DNA from 2 places in the Rossellomorea marisflavi genome. Region 1 is predicted to be linked to the other one. Evidence: riboswitches for the same ligand, from Rfam matches in the RefSeq annotation. Region 1 holds a riboswitch; the other holds the start of a gene.

Region 1 (7,647 bases):
TCGTCGGGGAGAGCGGAAGCGGGAAGAGTGTGACGGTGCAAGCCGTCATGGGGCTCATCCCAACCCCTCCGGGACGGATTAAGCAAGGAGAAGTGTTGTTTGACGGGAGGGACCTCCTGAAGCTTTCCAAACGGGAGATGCAGAAGGTCAAAGGATCCAGGATCAGCATGGTCTTCCAGGATCCCATGACGTCCCTGAATCCGACGATGAAGGTCGGGAAGCAGATCGAAGAAAGCATCATCACCCATCAGAGCGTCAAACGGGATGAAGCGAAGAAGCGGGCTGTCGAGATGATCAGGAAGGTCGGGATCCCGAACCCTTCCGAACGCTACGAACAGTATCCCCACGAATTCAGCGGTGGGATGAGGCAGCGGATCATGATTGCCATCGCCCTTGCCTGTCATCCTGAAATCCTGATTGCCGATGAACCGACCACGGCCCTTGATGTGACCATCCAGGCCCAGGTTCTTGATCTTATGAAGGGACTGAAGGATGAGATGGGTACGTCGATCATCCTCATCACCCATGATCTCGGCGTCGTGGCCGAAACGGCCGAGCGTGTAGCCGTCATGTACGGTGGGCTGATCGTAGAGACGGCCACTGTCGAAGAGCTGTTCCATCGTCCGAAGCATCCCTACACCTGGGGGCTGCTGGAGTCGATCCCGGATATTGAGGCAGCAGAAAAGGAGCGACTTGTCCCGATTGAAGGTACACCGCCTGACCTATTCTCTCCGCCGAAGGGATGTCCGTTTGCTCCCCGCTGCAAGTACGCCATGGAAGTATGTGTCGAAGAGATGCCGCCTGCCTTTGCCATCGGGGAAGGTCACGAAGCGAAGTGCTGGCTGAACGATCCAAGGACCCCGGCACTCACGGAACTTGTCAGCGCAGGGAGGGAAGAGTGATGACCCACATCATAGAAGTAGACAAGCTGAAGAAGCATTATCCGATCGGAAAAGGAGCCGTCGTCAAATCGGTCGATGATATCTCCATCCAGATCAAGAAAGGTGAAACGTTTGGACTCGTCGGGGAAAGTGGAAGCGGGAAGTCCACCCTCGGGAAGACGATCGTAGGTTTAGAGGGGCCGACGTCAGGAACGATTCATTATAACGGTCGCGATATGACCAAACTCGATAAGAAAGAGAAGAAGCGGGCCAACCGGGAGATCCAGGTGATCTTTCAGGATCCCCACGCATCCCTGAACCCCCGCATGAGGGTAGGGGATATCATTGCTGAAGGAATTGATGCTCATCGATTGGCAAGGGGAAAAGCCCGACAGGAAAGGGTGTATGAGCTCCTTGAAAAGGTCGGCTTGAAGCCGGAGCACGCCAAGCGATACCCCCATGAATTCAGTGGTGGACAACGTCAGCGGATCGGGATTGCCCGCGCCCTGGCGGTGGAACCGAAATTCATCGTCGCCGATGAACCGATTTCCGCCCTCGATGTTTCCATCCAGGCCCAGGTGATCAACCTCTTGGAGGATCTGAAGCAGGAAGAGGAGCTCACCTATCTCTTCATTGCCCATGATCTGGGAATGGTGAAGCATATCAGCGACCGTATCGGAGTCATGTATCTCGGTCGGATGATGGAGCTTGCAGACAGTGATGAACTGTTTCGCAACCCTCTTCACCCGTATACGAAAGCTCTGCTTTCAGCCATCCCCGTTGCGAATCCCACTGCAGCGAAAAGAGAGAAGATTGTCATTGAAGGGGATCCCCCGAGCCCTGTGAACCCGCCGAGCGGCTGCCGGTTCAGGACCCGTTGCCCCTATGCGACGGAGATTTGCGCACAGCAGGTACCGGAGTGGAAAGAAGTAGAAACGAACCACTGGACAGCGTGTCATCTATATTAAATGATTGAAGGAGGAACCCCGATGAAAAAATGGACACAGAGTTTGCTTTTGGTCACATCCCTCGCCCTTGTGGCCGCAGGATGCAGCAGTAAGGAGTCAGGAAGCGGAGCCGATGGAAAGGTGGCACAGGAAATTACGGTCAATGCCATGAGTGAGCCGCCTGATCTCGACCCGGCTCTTGCCACCGATACCACATCCGGATGGGTGATGGATCATGTATTCGAAGGACTGTATACGAAGGACAAAGAAGGAAAACCGGTCCTTGGAACGGCAAGTAAGGCCGATGTATCAGAAGATGGGAAAACCTATACCTTCACGATCCGTGACGATGCCAAATGGTCCGACGGCAGCAATGTCACGGCAGAAGATTTCGAATATGCATGGAAACGTGTGCTGAACCCTGATACAGGAAGTTCGTTCGCATTCTACCTTTATTACCTAAAAGGCGCCGAGGATTATAACAAAGGCAAAGGAAAAGTGGAAGATGTAGGCGTAACAGCGAAAGATGAAAAAACGCTTGTTGTGGACCTCGAAGCTCCCCTCAGCTACTTCGATGAACTATTGACCATGTGGACGTTCTATCCTGTGAAGAAGGATACGGTCGAAGAAAATAAAAACTGGGCGGCAGGCGCAGACACGTATGTGAGCAACGGGCCGTTCAAGCTCACGAACTGGAAGCATGATAGTGAAGTGGTCATTGAGAAGAATAAGGAATACTGGGATAACAAAGTCGTCAATCTTGATAAAGTCACCTACAAGATGGTCAATGATGCTACCACCTACTATCAGATGTTCAAGACAAAGGAATTGGATTTGATCCAGACCCTTCCATCTGATGTGGTAGCCCAGGAGAAGGACTCCAAGGAATATAGTGAAGTGCCATACTTCGGAACATATATGTACATGTTCAATGTCGACAAGGAACCGTTTACCAATGAAAAAATCCGTCGTGCGTTCACTTTAGCCGTTGACCGCGAGTCCCTCACCAAAAACGTCACGAAAGCCGGTGAAACACCTGCTTATGCCTTTGTACCAGGCGGGGTGGATACAGGCGATGGCGACTTCCGTGAACAGGGCGGAGCCTATTTCGAATCGAATGCCGAAGAAGCGAAAAAGCTCTTGGAAGAAGGCATGAAAGAGGAAGGCTGGAGCGAGCTGCCGGCTGTGACCCTCACGTATAACACATCCGAGAACCACAAGAAGATCGCAGAAGCCGTCCAGTCCATGTACAAGAAGAACCTTGGCGTCGATATCAAGCTTTCCAATCAGGAATGGAAGACCTATCTTGATACGACCCAGCAAAAGAACTTCCAGATGGCCCGTATGGGATGGATCGGGGTCCTGGTGGATCCGGTCGTCATCCTTGACTACTACCTCGGAGACAGCCCGAACAACCGAACAAACTGGGTAAATGATAAGTACGACAAGCTGATGGCAGACGCCAAAGTGGAGCAGGATACAGCGAAACGCTACGATCTCCTTCATCAGGCAGAAGAAGTACTAATGGAAGACCTGCCGTTCAACCCGATCTATCACTATACCAACAACTATATGACCGCACAGAACTTCAAGGACATTGTGTATCCGGTCAACCGCTATCCGTACTTGAAGTGGGCGGAGAAAGTATCGGAATAACAAAGCCTGTTTTCAAGTCATTTGGTGGATGGAGAGCGTAAGGATAAAAAAGGGGGGATTCTTGATGAAATGGAAGATGGGTCTTGCGATGGTCACCGTTTCCGGATGGGTGGCTGCTATCGGGTTGAAGCTTGGATCCAAAGCTGATTTAGCCGACTCTGCCTTTCTGATCGGTCTCTGCCTTTTGATCCTGGGTGTCAGCTCGTTGATCATGAAGACAGGGTTCCTGACACCTGTCGCAGAGGGGTTTAAGATCATTGGCGAGCGGATGATCCGGAGGTCGCGATCCATGGAGCGAACGGATGACCTGATCAAGGGAGATCATGATTTCCAGGCATTCAAATCCACTCTTTCCACGCGGATCACCCAGAGTACATTCATCATGGGGGCTTGCTCCATTCTGATTTCGGTTGGAATACTGATCATCAAGCAATAAAAAGATCCCATCTCGATTGAGATGGGATTCTTTTTGTTATGCCGCTCGTCAGAATCTCGCTACATCATCCTTCAGGAGGATAAACAATGCCGGAACGATGAAGACGGCCAGGAATAGGATTTCCATCGCTTCAGAGTGCGTTTCCAGAAGCTCTACGATTCCTTCGGCAAACATTTCTCCGCCAAGGAAGACGAGGATGAGGCCCAGTGCTTTGAAGATCAGTGAAAGGTTAAGCTTGATCGTCGTTTTGAAGATCACATAGGCAACGAGTGCAGCCGCTACGATTCCGATGATGCTACCGAGAGCCACGGTACCGGCGCTTTCTGAGATCTTGGTCATATTAAATACCATAAGCTCCATGCCTTCGCGGATGACAGACAGGAAGGCCAATAAGAATAAGCCGATTTTGGATGTAGAAGACTTCTCCGTTTGCCCTTTGATTTTGCCGGCAACCTGCTGATTGCGGTGGAGCCAAAGGATGAAGTAGGCAATCAAGCCTGCGGCCACGATCCTCATGACGGCCTCCATGATTTCTTCTGCTTCATGGGAAATGCTTTGTGCAAACGTGAATAGACCCCAGCCCAGGATCAAACTGCTGATGACGCCTGCAATGGTACCGAATCCGACAACCTTGGCAAGATGCTTCCGGTTCAGCTGTGAGAGCGTTGCCAAAATAATGCCGATGATCAAGGCCGCTTCCAGGCCTTCACGAAATGAAAGAAAAAGCGAATCCAACATATGTATTCCCCCGTATGGTATGAGTGCGTTTCTAAGCTTTATAATAATGAGAATGATTATCACTGTCAATGCAAAAAATAAAAAAAGATTTGGTCGATCTGGAGAGCTCAACCAAGTAACTGACATCATCTGGAGGAATCAGTTGCGTGGCTTCTGCACAAGGAGGATCTTCCTTTGACAAATCCATTCAACGGGTCTACAATATATAACTATTCAAACATAACAATATCAAGCTACGATCGCTGTGGGTCACACTACAGCAGGAGCAGCTTCTGGAGAGACCGCTATTCAAGCGGCGCCGAAGGGTTCACAATCTCAGGCAAAAGGACAGAAGGGTACCGGGTATGGATTTTCCGAACGAGGGGAGATCTATATTTGATATTCTTTTCGACTCAGAGATTGGATGCTTCCAATCTCTTTTTTTTATTTTCGTTTCACGTGGAACATGTTGAGGAGGAGTTTGTTTTGGCACAACAAGAGTTAAAGAGGGATCTTTCCAATCGCCATGTACAGCTGATTGCCATCGGGGGTACGATCGGGACCGGGCTGTTCCTTGGGTCCGGTAAGGCGATACAATCGGCGGGTCCTTCCATCATCTTTGCGTATTTACTCGTTGGAATCGCACTGTTTTTCGTCATGAGGGCACTCGGCGAACTATTGCTTTCGAAAGCAGGGTATCAATCCATCACCGATATAGCGGAGGACTATCTCGGGTCATGGGCTTCGTTTGTCACGGGCTGGACGTATTGGTTCTGCTGGATCATGACGGCAATGGCCGATGTGATCGCAGTCGGGGTGTATGTGAATTATTGGTTTGACATTCCCCAGTGGATTCCGGCCCTGATCTGTCTGGTCATTCTTCTTGGGTTCAATCTTCTGACGGTCAAGCTGTTCGGTGAACTGGAATTTTGGTTCGCCCTGATCAAGGTGATTACGATCCTCGCCCTCATTGCAGTGGGCGTGGTCCTGCTTGCCATCGGGTTCAATACGGATGCAGGACCGGTGACCGTGACGAACTTATGGGAGAATGGCGGCTTCTTCCCCAATGGGATGAGTGGCTTCCTTCTCTCCCTGCAGATGGTGATCTTCGCCTACGTCGGTGTGGAACTCATCGGGGTGTCGGCGGCGGAAACGTCCAATCCCCAGAAGAATATCCCTTCTGCCATCAATAAGATACCGTTGCGTATCCTCTTCTTTTATGTAGGGGCTATCATCGTTCTGCTGTGCATCAATCCTTGGATGGAGCTGACGGCAGCAGAGAGCCCATTTGTGAAAACATTCGGTCTGATCGGGGTTCCCGTGGCTGCCGGAATCATCAACTTCGTGGTTCTCACATCGGCGGCGTCCGCCTGCAACAGTGGAATGTTCTCCACGAGCCGGATTCTTTTCAATCTTAGTAAAGGTAAACAGGCGCCGGCCAGACTGGGAAGATTAAACCGGAACCATGTCCCCAGTTCTGCCCTATTGGTCTCCACGGTGGTCGTATCGGTCGGTGCGTTGCTAAGCAAGCTCATCCCGGATCAAGCCTTTGGGATCGTCACGACGATCAGTGCCATCTGCTTCATCTGGGTGTGGGGGATCATCCTCGTTTGCCATATTTTATACCGGAGGAAGCGTCCTGACCTCCATGAGAAGTCGAGCTTCAAAGCACCGTTCACCCCGTTGGTGAATTATCTTGTACTGGTGCTTTTCGCTGCGATACTCGTCATTATGCTGTTTGCCGATGAGACAAGGCCGGCACTGTTATTGACACCACTATGGTTCGTCATCCTGTTTGCAGTCTATCGGATCAGGCAAAAAGCTTCACTTTCATCATAAAAACAACCCCGTACACGTTTGTGCGGGGTTGTTTTATGAATGGTAAAACCTGAATCTATGCCATAGGTAATACGAGGGGAATTGGGTCAGCTAAACACATTTACAAAATAATTACATATACACTTGTTCCTTTTTACAAAAGCCTTCTAGTATGGAGATGAAGATGGATGACAGAGGAGGAGATTGGAATGGGACGAATGAGTACGAAAAAGGTGACCGGCCTATCATTGGCCGCCGCTCTGGCTTTTTCATCACTGGGCTTTGCAGGATCAGTGAAGACTGAGGTGGAAGCTAAGGACAAGAAGAAGGAACCGACCAACGTGATCATGATGGTCATGGATGGGACAAGTGCCGGGGCAACATCACTCGCCCGTTGGTACAAGGGGGAGGACTTGGCTATGGATGAGATCGCCATCGGCGGCGTCCGTACATATTCAGCAGAGTCGGCGATTACGGATTCAGCACCCGCAGCCACCGCTCTTGCAACAGGGAACAAAAGCAATGATAAGGTCGTTGGCCTTCTTCCTAAAGTGGTCAGTTCTCCGGGAGTGGAACAGATCAAAGAGGAAGACCAATTACGGCCTGTGGCCAATGTACTCGAAGCAGCCAAACTTAAAGGGAAATCCACGGGAATCATTTCTACATCCGAGATCCAGCACGCCACTCCGGCCGGTTTCTCTTCTCACGCACCACATCGCAGCAACTACAATGACATTGCCGAACAGCAGGTGTATCAAGGGATCGATGTCGTTCTAGGCGGTGGGAAGGAATCCCTCACTCCAGCAGGTAGAAAAGATGGGGAAAATCTCCTCGATGTGATCGATTCCAAAGGCTATGACGTCGTGGAAACACGCAAAGACCTCATGAAGTCGAACTCCAAGAAGCTTTGGGGAGCGTTTGCCCCTTCTGCCATGGCGTATGATATCGACCGTGAGAAGACGCGCAAAAACGAACCGACGCTTGCCGAGATGACGAAGAAAGGGATCGATACCCTTTCCAAGAATAAAGAAGGATTCTTCCTATTCGTAGAGGGAAGCAAGGTCGACTGGGCGGCCCACGCCAACGATCCAATCGGTATGATCGGGGATGTACTCGCATTCGATGATGCGGTCAATGAAGCGCTGGAATTTGCCAAAAAAGATGGCAACACCATGGTCATTGCCGTATCCGA
Region 2 (7,647 bases), 1.5 Mb from region 1:
GGTATTGGGAAGGAGGAGCATCATCGATCTGCGTGGAAATGCAGAGGGGTGGTGACGTCAAGAAAGTATGCAGCTCTGTGGAATGAGCGTGGATTCACCCTGCTTGAAGCCTTGTTTTCCTTCTTTATCGTATGTCTGATTTCGTTTTCCATCCCGTTGGTGATCAAGGGCTTCTCCCTCGTCCGGGAGGAGATGCTCCCGCCTCCGTATTACCAATGGACATTATTCAACGAGAGTGTAAGGCAAGAGACGTGGAAATCCCGAGGGATGACTGTAACAAATTCAGGGTTTTCGTTCATTCTGAATGGAGAGAAGGTCACGTATGAAAAATATCAGGATTCCATCAGGAGACGGGTGAATGATAAAGGCCATGAAGTGGTCCTTCAGAAGCTTTCCGGACTCAGTTTCAATGCGATAGACGGCGGTGTCAGGATAGAAGGAGTATTCCTTGATGGGAAGAAGCTTGAAGGAGAGTTCTTTTATTATGGGGAATGAGAAAGGATTCATCTTGCCGTTCACGCTGTTGTTCTTGTCTGTCATCTTGACCGTGGCCGTCGCTTCAAAAGGTCTTTATGTGAGTAAATACCGGTACTTGACCAATATGCAGAACGTGTACGAACGAAAAATCAGCTTGTACCAGACCGTCCTTTATGAAATGGAAGCAGGAGGTGGTGTCGATGGACTGCGGAAGGGAAGCTTCGGCACGATGAGCGTGGACTATCTGGAGGATTCTGGTGACCTCAAGCAAATGGAAGTGAGATTGAATCAGCCCGGTGAGGTTTTTCTTCCGGTCGTAGTCGTGTATAATAAGGACACAAAAAAGATAGTGGATTGGAAGTAGATTATGGAATCAATTGTGCTTATCGGATTTATGGGAGTAGGAAAAACGACAATCGGGCATATACTCTCCGAAAAGGTCGGCCTTCATGTTGTGGACATGGATGAATACATCGTAGAGCAGGAGGGGATGCCTGTCCGCGAGATTTTTGAGCGTTTCGGCGAAGGGCATTTCCGTGATCTCGAAACGGGTGTCCTGTCAAAGCTGCTGAAAGAAGCGTGCATCATCACGACGGGAGGAGGGATCGTTGAGAGGAAGGAGAACCGCAAACTGCTTGGAGAAAGCGGGTGTGTGATCTATCTGTCCGCTCCGTTCGAAAGCCTGTGGGAGCGGCTTGAAGGAGATCACGACAGACCCCTTGCACAGAATCCCCGTCATGAAGTAGAGAGTCTGTTCAGTCGTCGCCTTCCCCTTTATGAGGAAGCGAGGACCCATGAGGTGAACACCGGCGGAAAAGATGAAGAGGCGGTCACACGCGAGATCCTCTCCCTCCTCGACAGGAATTAAAGCATGGAAACCTGGGCATACTGGATGGGTGAAGGTGGTGGCAGGATGTCTGTAAATGACTACGTCAAATTCTTGACCCAGACCGTGGTTCAGCATTATAACAAATCACCCCAGGAGCGGAAAACAATCAGGAAGCAGCGCAAGACCCGGAAGGAACCATTCCTGTATCGGTGGTTCGGCATCATTCCCTATGCGGTCGGGCTGTTTTTCAAAAAAAATAGGAATCAATAAAAAGTGGCTGAGACAAACATCTTCTAGTCATAGTAAAACCCGAATTCATTTGCTGATGATCAGGCAAAATAATTCGGGTTTTTACTTTGTTTCATGACCATTACGCTTATATTGTTTCCAGCGGTTGATTGGAGTGCAAGACGAAGGAGCCGGCGGGAAAAGTGGTGCTGGGCAGGCTCGCGAGGATCACGAGCTACCCGCGGAAAGCAAAGTCTTGCACGGAAATCATAAGGGTTACTAGGAATCAGTCCTACTATTGTTTGTCATTACATGGTCCTTTTTTCGTTTTGACCTAATCTCTTTATGTGTCACTGCTGAAGGTAAAAGATCCCCCCATTGATGATTTCGATTTCGATCTTCGGTTCGTATTGATCCTTTAGGGCAGCTTGTTCAAGGAAGTAGGATTCGGGCTTTTCTTCGACCTCTTTATAAAAGTGGTCCAACAGCTCCCGGTCTTCCTTCCATGAGGCAAGGGCTGATTCTGCCCATTCCGTCGACTCCCGGCTGATTTCATCCCGCAGTTGCTGTTGGATGCGTCCGATCCCGCTTTTGGGGCGGATGATCGGGGTCAGGGTGAAGCAGAGATCCGGTATCTTCGGCGTCAGCTTGAGGGTGAGGAGTTCATCGTGAAACCCTTCCTTCATCATGCCGTTGATGAGATTGAGGCCGATGCTGCGGAACGTATCCTTCTTGCGATTCGATTGATAGGAGATTTTGACGTTCATGCCGAGCCACGGATGAAGCGGGATTTGCTGCTGGCCATACCCCGCACGGTCCTCATAGAGCCGGGTATATCCTGCCAGACTCCGGGTGGAACGGAAGATCTGGTGCAGTCGGGGTGAACCGAAATGGATGACCTCCCCCTGTAGTCCTTCCGGCGCCTTTTCCTGATCGGTGATGAGGTTTAGTGCCATGGGATTCGGTTCCCCACCGGTCTTTTCGAGATAATGCCAGTAGAATGGGCGATTCATGAGCTCTTTATCCATCTCGATCGTGAGCTGGACGGTCATATAGCCATCACCGCTTGCCTTCAGCTCACACCCGTTCGCGTGAAAATACCGCTCAAGAAATCGATGTATTTCGTGCTGCTGCATCGGCCTTCTCCTCCTTCATCTGTTCTGCAAATTGAATCATGCTCGTCAAATTTTCCATTTTGATCTTCATTTCACCCTCGGTTCTTGAGGAAGCGAAGATATCTGTCATGTGATCTTCAAACTCTTTGAAATCGAGTCGGGTCAGGATGTCATCAAGTTCGCCGATCACACGCTCGAACAGGTTGATTTTTTCATAAAGCAGGGTGAGGATATGTTCTTCGACGGTTCCTTTCGTGGCGAAATTGTAAATATGAACATCCTCGGTCTGTCCCAGGCGGTGCACCCGTCCGATCCGCTGCTCGAGTCTCATGGGATTCCACGGAAGGTCGAAATTGATGACGTGATGACAGAATTGAAGGTTGATTCCTTCCCCGCCGGCTTCCGTGGCGATGAGAACCTGGGCGTGATTTTGGAACAATTGTCTCATCCAGTCCTTTTTCCCGCGCTTGAACCCGCCCCGGAAAGGAACCGATGTGATACCATGCTGCTTCAGGAACCATTGAAGATACATCTGGGTTGCCCGGTATTCAGTGAAGATGATCACTTTATCGTCGATGGATTGGATCAGCTCCAGGGCTTTCTTTGCCTTGGAGTTGACGGAGACGTTCTCGACCTTTTGCATGAGCGTTCCGATGACTTGCTTGAATCCCTCTGAAGGATCTTCCTTTTTGGCGAGCATATTCTTTAACGTGAAGTACACCGCTTCTCGGCTGGAGCATGCTTCCCGCTGCAGGGTGAGGAGGGAGAAGGAGCTGGATGTGGCCCAGTCATCGTAGCGGCCGCGCAGAAGATCGAAGCTGTCGTATAGGTCCCTCTCTCCCTGTGAGAAGTCGATCAGGACCGTTTTTACATGGCGCTTCGTCCATTCGATACCGGTGTCATTCCTTCGGTTCCTGATCATCACCTTGTTGATCAGGTTCTTCAGATGGTCGTCATCCTCAAGGGACCGATCCCCATTTTTATACCGGTCGGTAAAGCCCGATTCGCTTCCAAGATGCCCGGGCTTCAGGAGGGAAACAAGATGGAAGATTTCCTCGATTCGGTTTTGGATGGGAGTAGCCGTCAGAAGAAGGCAGAATTTTTTCTTCAGGTTCTGCACAAATTCATAGTTTTTCGTTTTGTGATTCTTCAGTTTGTGAGCTTCATCGATGATGACGAGATCATAATCCTGTTCATACACCTTTTCCCGGTGAGGGCTTCTTTTGGCTGTATCCATGGAAGAAACGACGATATCACACTGGTCCCAGACGTAACTTTTCCTTTGGGGGACGGCAGGGATGAAGAATTTCGTATTCAACTCATAGCACCACTGGGATACCAGGGACGCCGGCACGAGTATGAGCACCTTCTTCACCAGTCCACGGATCATGTATTCCTTCAACACAAGCCCCGCTTCAATTGTTTTTCCGAGTCCGACCTCATCTGCAAGGATCGCTTTTCCGTTCATGGTCTCCACCACCTGCCTCGCAGCTTCGAGCTGATGGGGGAGGGGAGTGACATTTGCCAAATGTTTCGGTGCCTGAAGCCCCTCAAAGTTCGGAATTGCGAGATGGTGCTCGAATTCGACGGCGAGTTTGTAGAGGTCGAAACTTCCCCATGGCCCGTCATTTGTGATAAGGCTTTCAAGATTTTCTCCCCATCCCTCATCGAATATGATATCTACATTCATATAAAAACAACTCCTTTTTTTCTGCAAAAATTGATTGCCCGGAACAATTGATTAATGGTAGGATGAAAATAGATTTACAATCTTACAAAAATGATCTAAATCCGAACATTAGCATCTGCTGCATTTCTTTTATATCTTTAGTATGACCAATTATTGCAAGGAATATTGGCGAATGATGACAAGGGGAGAGACTGCAGTCTGCAGCGCCGAAGGAGCAAGCATCACGATGTGAATCTCTCAGGCAAAAAGACTCTTGTCGGACGCAACTCTGGAGAGCGTCCCGGATGGGGACCACCAAAGGGGAAAGCCGTATGAATCGGTAAACTTTCAGGTGCCAGGACAGAGAAGCCCACTTATTGAAAAGGGGCTTCTCTGTCCTTTTTTCATGCAAAAGAATGCAGTGTAACCACTAAAGGGGGAATCGCCATGTCAGAACTGAAGCAAACGCCTTTACACGATCTTTACCGCGAGTATGGAGGAAAGACGATCGATTTTGGAGGATGGGCCTTGCCCGTACAATTCTCCGGGATCAAAGACGAGCATGAAGCCGTAAGGAGCCGTGCAGGTCTTTTCGATGTCTCCCATATGGGTGAGATCACGGTGAAAGGGGAAGGTGCCCTTGAGTACCTTCAACGGATGATGACCAATGATCTGTCCAAATTGAAGGACGGAGGCGCTCAGTACACCGCCATGTGCTACGAAGACGGAGGGACGGTCGATGACCTTCTCGTTTATAAAAGGAAAGATCACGATTATCTCCTTGTGGTCAACGCATCCAATATCGAGAAAGATTACGAATGGCTCATCCATCATGCAACCGAAGGGGTCGAGCTGACGAATCGTTCAGGCGAAATCGCCCAGCTTGCCATTCAGGGGCCGCTCGCGGAGAAGATCCTCCAGAAGCTAACCGAGACAGATCTCGGCAGCATCGGGTTCTTCAAGTTCCAGGATGAGGTCATGATCAGTGGTCACGAAGCTCTCGTATCAAGAACGGGTTACACAGGGGAAGACGGGTTTGAAATCTACTGTGCATCGGATTCCGCACCGGCGCTGTGGAAGGAAATCCTTCAGGCGGGTGAAGAGGAAAGAATCGTACCTTGTGGCCTTGGTGCCCGTGACACTTTGCGATTCGAAGCGAATCTCGCACTCTATGGACAGGAGTTGTCGAAGACAATCACGCCCATCGAAGCGGGAATCGGTTTTGCGGTGAAGGTGAATAAAGACATCCCGTTCATCGGCCAGGAAGTCCTTCGCAAACAAAAGGAAGAAGGGGCACCTCGTAAGCTGGTCGGGATCGAAATGATCGACCGCGGCATCCCTCGTCATGGATACAGTGTATTTTCAGGGGAAGAGCTGATCGGGGAGGTCACAACCGGTACCCAGTCGCCGACACTGAAGAAGAATATCGGTCTTGCACTTATCAAGAAGGAATTTGCCGAGCCCGGCACTGAAGTGATCGTAGAGATCCGGAATAAACAATTGAAAGCCGTTGTAGTGAAGACACCATTCTATAAGAGAACTGGCAAATAGGGAGGACTGACGTTCATGAAGCATCGTTATTTACCGATGACAGATCAGGATCAAAGAGAAATGTTGGACAGCATTGGAGTCGACACCGTCGATGCCCTTTTCGAAGATATTCCAGAAGAAGTCCGCTTCAAAGGCGACTATAACATTAAAAAAGCTAAATCCGAGACGGAACTCGTCAAGGAACTGACGGCCCTGGCAGCTAAAAATGCCGATCTCAGGAGTCATGCAAGCTTCCTTGGGGCGGGTGTGTATGATCATTACATGCCGATCATCGTGGATCATGTTTTGTCACGTTCTGAATTCTATACGGCCTATACGCCGTATCAACCGGAGATTTCACAGGGGGAACTCCAGGCGATTTTCGAGTTCCAGACCATGATCTGTGAGCTGACAGGGATGGATGTAGCCAACTCTTCCATGTATGACGGAGGTACATCCCTTGCTGAAGCCGCCATGCTTTCAGCCGGTCAGACCCGTCGCAAGAAGGTGCTCGTATCAGCGGCGGTTCATCCTGAATCCAAAGATGTCCTGCGCTCTTATGCGAAAGGTCAGTATATCGATGTAGTAGAAATCCCCCATAAAGATGGGGTGACAGATCTTGAAGGGCTAGAGAACCTCATCGGAGATGACGTGGCAGCTGTGATTGTTCAATATCCGAACTTCTTCGGACGTATCGAGGATCTTCAGGCGATGGAAGCCATCACCCATGGTTCGAAAGCGATGTTTGTCGTCTCTTCCAACCCTCTTGCACTCGGAGCACTCACACCACCGGGCAAATTCGGTGCCGATATCGTTATCGGAGATGCGCAACCGTTCGGAATCCCTAGCGCATTCGGCGGACCGCACTGCGGGTATTTTGCCGTCAGTAAGAAGCTTATGCGAAAGGTACCGGGTCGTCTTGTCGGTCAAACGGTGGATGAAGACGGTGTCCGCGGGTTCGTTCTGACCCTTCAGGCAAGGGAACAGCATATCCGTCGCGATAAAGCGACGTCCAATATTTGTTCGAATCAGGCGCTGAACGCCCTGGCGGCTTCCGTTGCCATGACGGCACTCGGGAAGCAGGGGGTTAAAGAGATGGCGATCCAGAACATCCAAAAAGCCCACTATGCCAAAAATGCCCTGAAGGCTGCCGGGCTCGAAGTGGCATTCGAAGGACCTTCCTTCAATGAATTCGTCGTCAAATTGAAGGCTCCGGTCAGGGATCTCAATCTTCATCTCCTTCAAAAAGGGATGATCGGGGGATATGATCTCGGTCTTACGGACGAAACGCTCGCCAACCATATGCTCGTTGCCGTCACGGAACTTCGCAGCAAAGAAGAAATCGATGCATTTGCTAAAGAATTGGGGGATTATCATGCATAAGAAGGATCAGCCTCTTATTTTCGAACTCACTAAAGAAGGACGCGTAGGATACAGCCTCCCTGAATTGGATGTTCCTGCGGCAGATCTTTCAGATTTGATTCCGGCCGAATTCATCCGCACAGAGGAAGCCGATCTGCCTGAAGTGTCCGAGCTTGATATCATGCGTCATTACACGGCCCTTTCAAAACGCAACCATGGAGTCGACTCCGGCTTCTACCCGCTTGGGTCATGTACGATGAAATACAATCCAAAGGTGAATGAATATGTGGCGCGCCTCAATGGATTTGCCCATATCAATCCACTTCAGGAGCCTGAAAGTGTACAAGGGGCACTTGGTCTCATGTATGACCTCCAGGAACATCTGAAAGAAATCACCGGGATGGATGAAGTGACCCTCCAGCCGGCTGCGGGAGCTC

Evidence for each region. Region 1 has a riboswitch for glycine ahead of K6T23_RS21735 (amino acid permease). Riboswitches for the same ligand answer to the same signal wherever they lie in the genome.
Region 2: it holds a riboswitch for glycine, as region 1 does, so the genes downstream of both, gcvT (glycine cleavage system aminomethyltransferase GcvT) here and K6T23_RS21735 (amino acid permease) in region 1, are expected to answer to the same signal.

What each region holds. Positions count from the first base shown of each region.
Region 1 is NZ_CP081870.1:4,228,095-4,235,741, reverse strand. It holds gene K6T23_RS21760 (ABC transporter ATP-binding protein) at 1-902, shown strand, start outside; gene K6T23_RS21755 (ABC transporter ATP-binding protein) at 902-1,849, shown strand; gene K6T23_RS21750 (peptide ABC transporter substrate-binding protein) at 1,871-3,484, shown strand; gene K6T23_RS21745 (DUF3899 domain-containing protein) at 3,549-3,920, shown strand; gene K6T23_RS21740 (FTR1 family iron permease) at 3,969-4,658, opposite strand; glycine riboswitch at 4,921-4,999, shown strand; gene K6T23_RS21735 (amino acid permease) at 5,124-6,476, shown strand; gene K6T23_RS21730 (alkaline phosphatase) at 6,665-7,647, shown strand, end outside.
Region 2 is NZ_CP081870.1:2,710,486-2,718,132, reverse strand. It holds gene K6T23_RS14255 (hypothetical protein) at 1-86, shown strand, start outside; gene comGF (competence type IV pilus minor pilin ComGF) at 52-495, shown strand; gene K6T23_RS14245 (hypothetical protein) at 485-841, shown strand; gene K6T23_RS14240 (shikimate kinase) at 845-1,345, shown strand; gene K6T23_RS14235 (YqzE family protein) at 1,349-1,576, shown strand; gene K6T23_RS14230 (YqhG family protein) at 1,885-2,670, opposite strand; gene K6T23_RS14225 (DEAD/DEAH box helicase) at 2,639-4,339, opposite strand; glycine riboswitch at 4,512-4,602, shown strand; glycine riboswitch at 4,606-4,684, shown strand; gene gcvT (glycine cleavage system aminomethyltransferase GcvT) at 4,766-5,869, shown strand; gene gcvPA (aminomethyl-transferring glycine dehydrogenase subunit GcvPA) at 5,885-7,231, shown strand; gene gcvPB (aminomethyl-transferring glycine dehydrogenase subunit GcvPB) at 7,224-7,647, shown strand, end outside.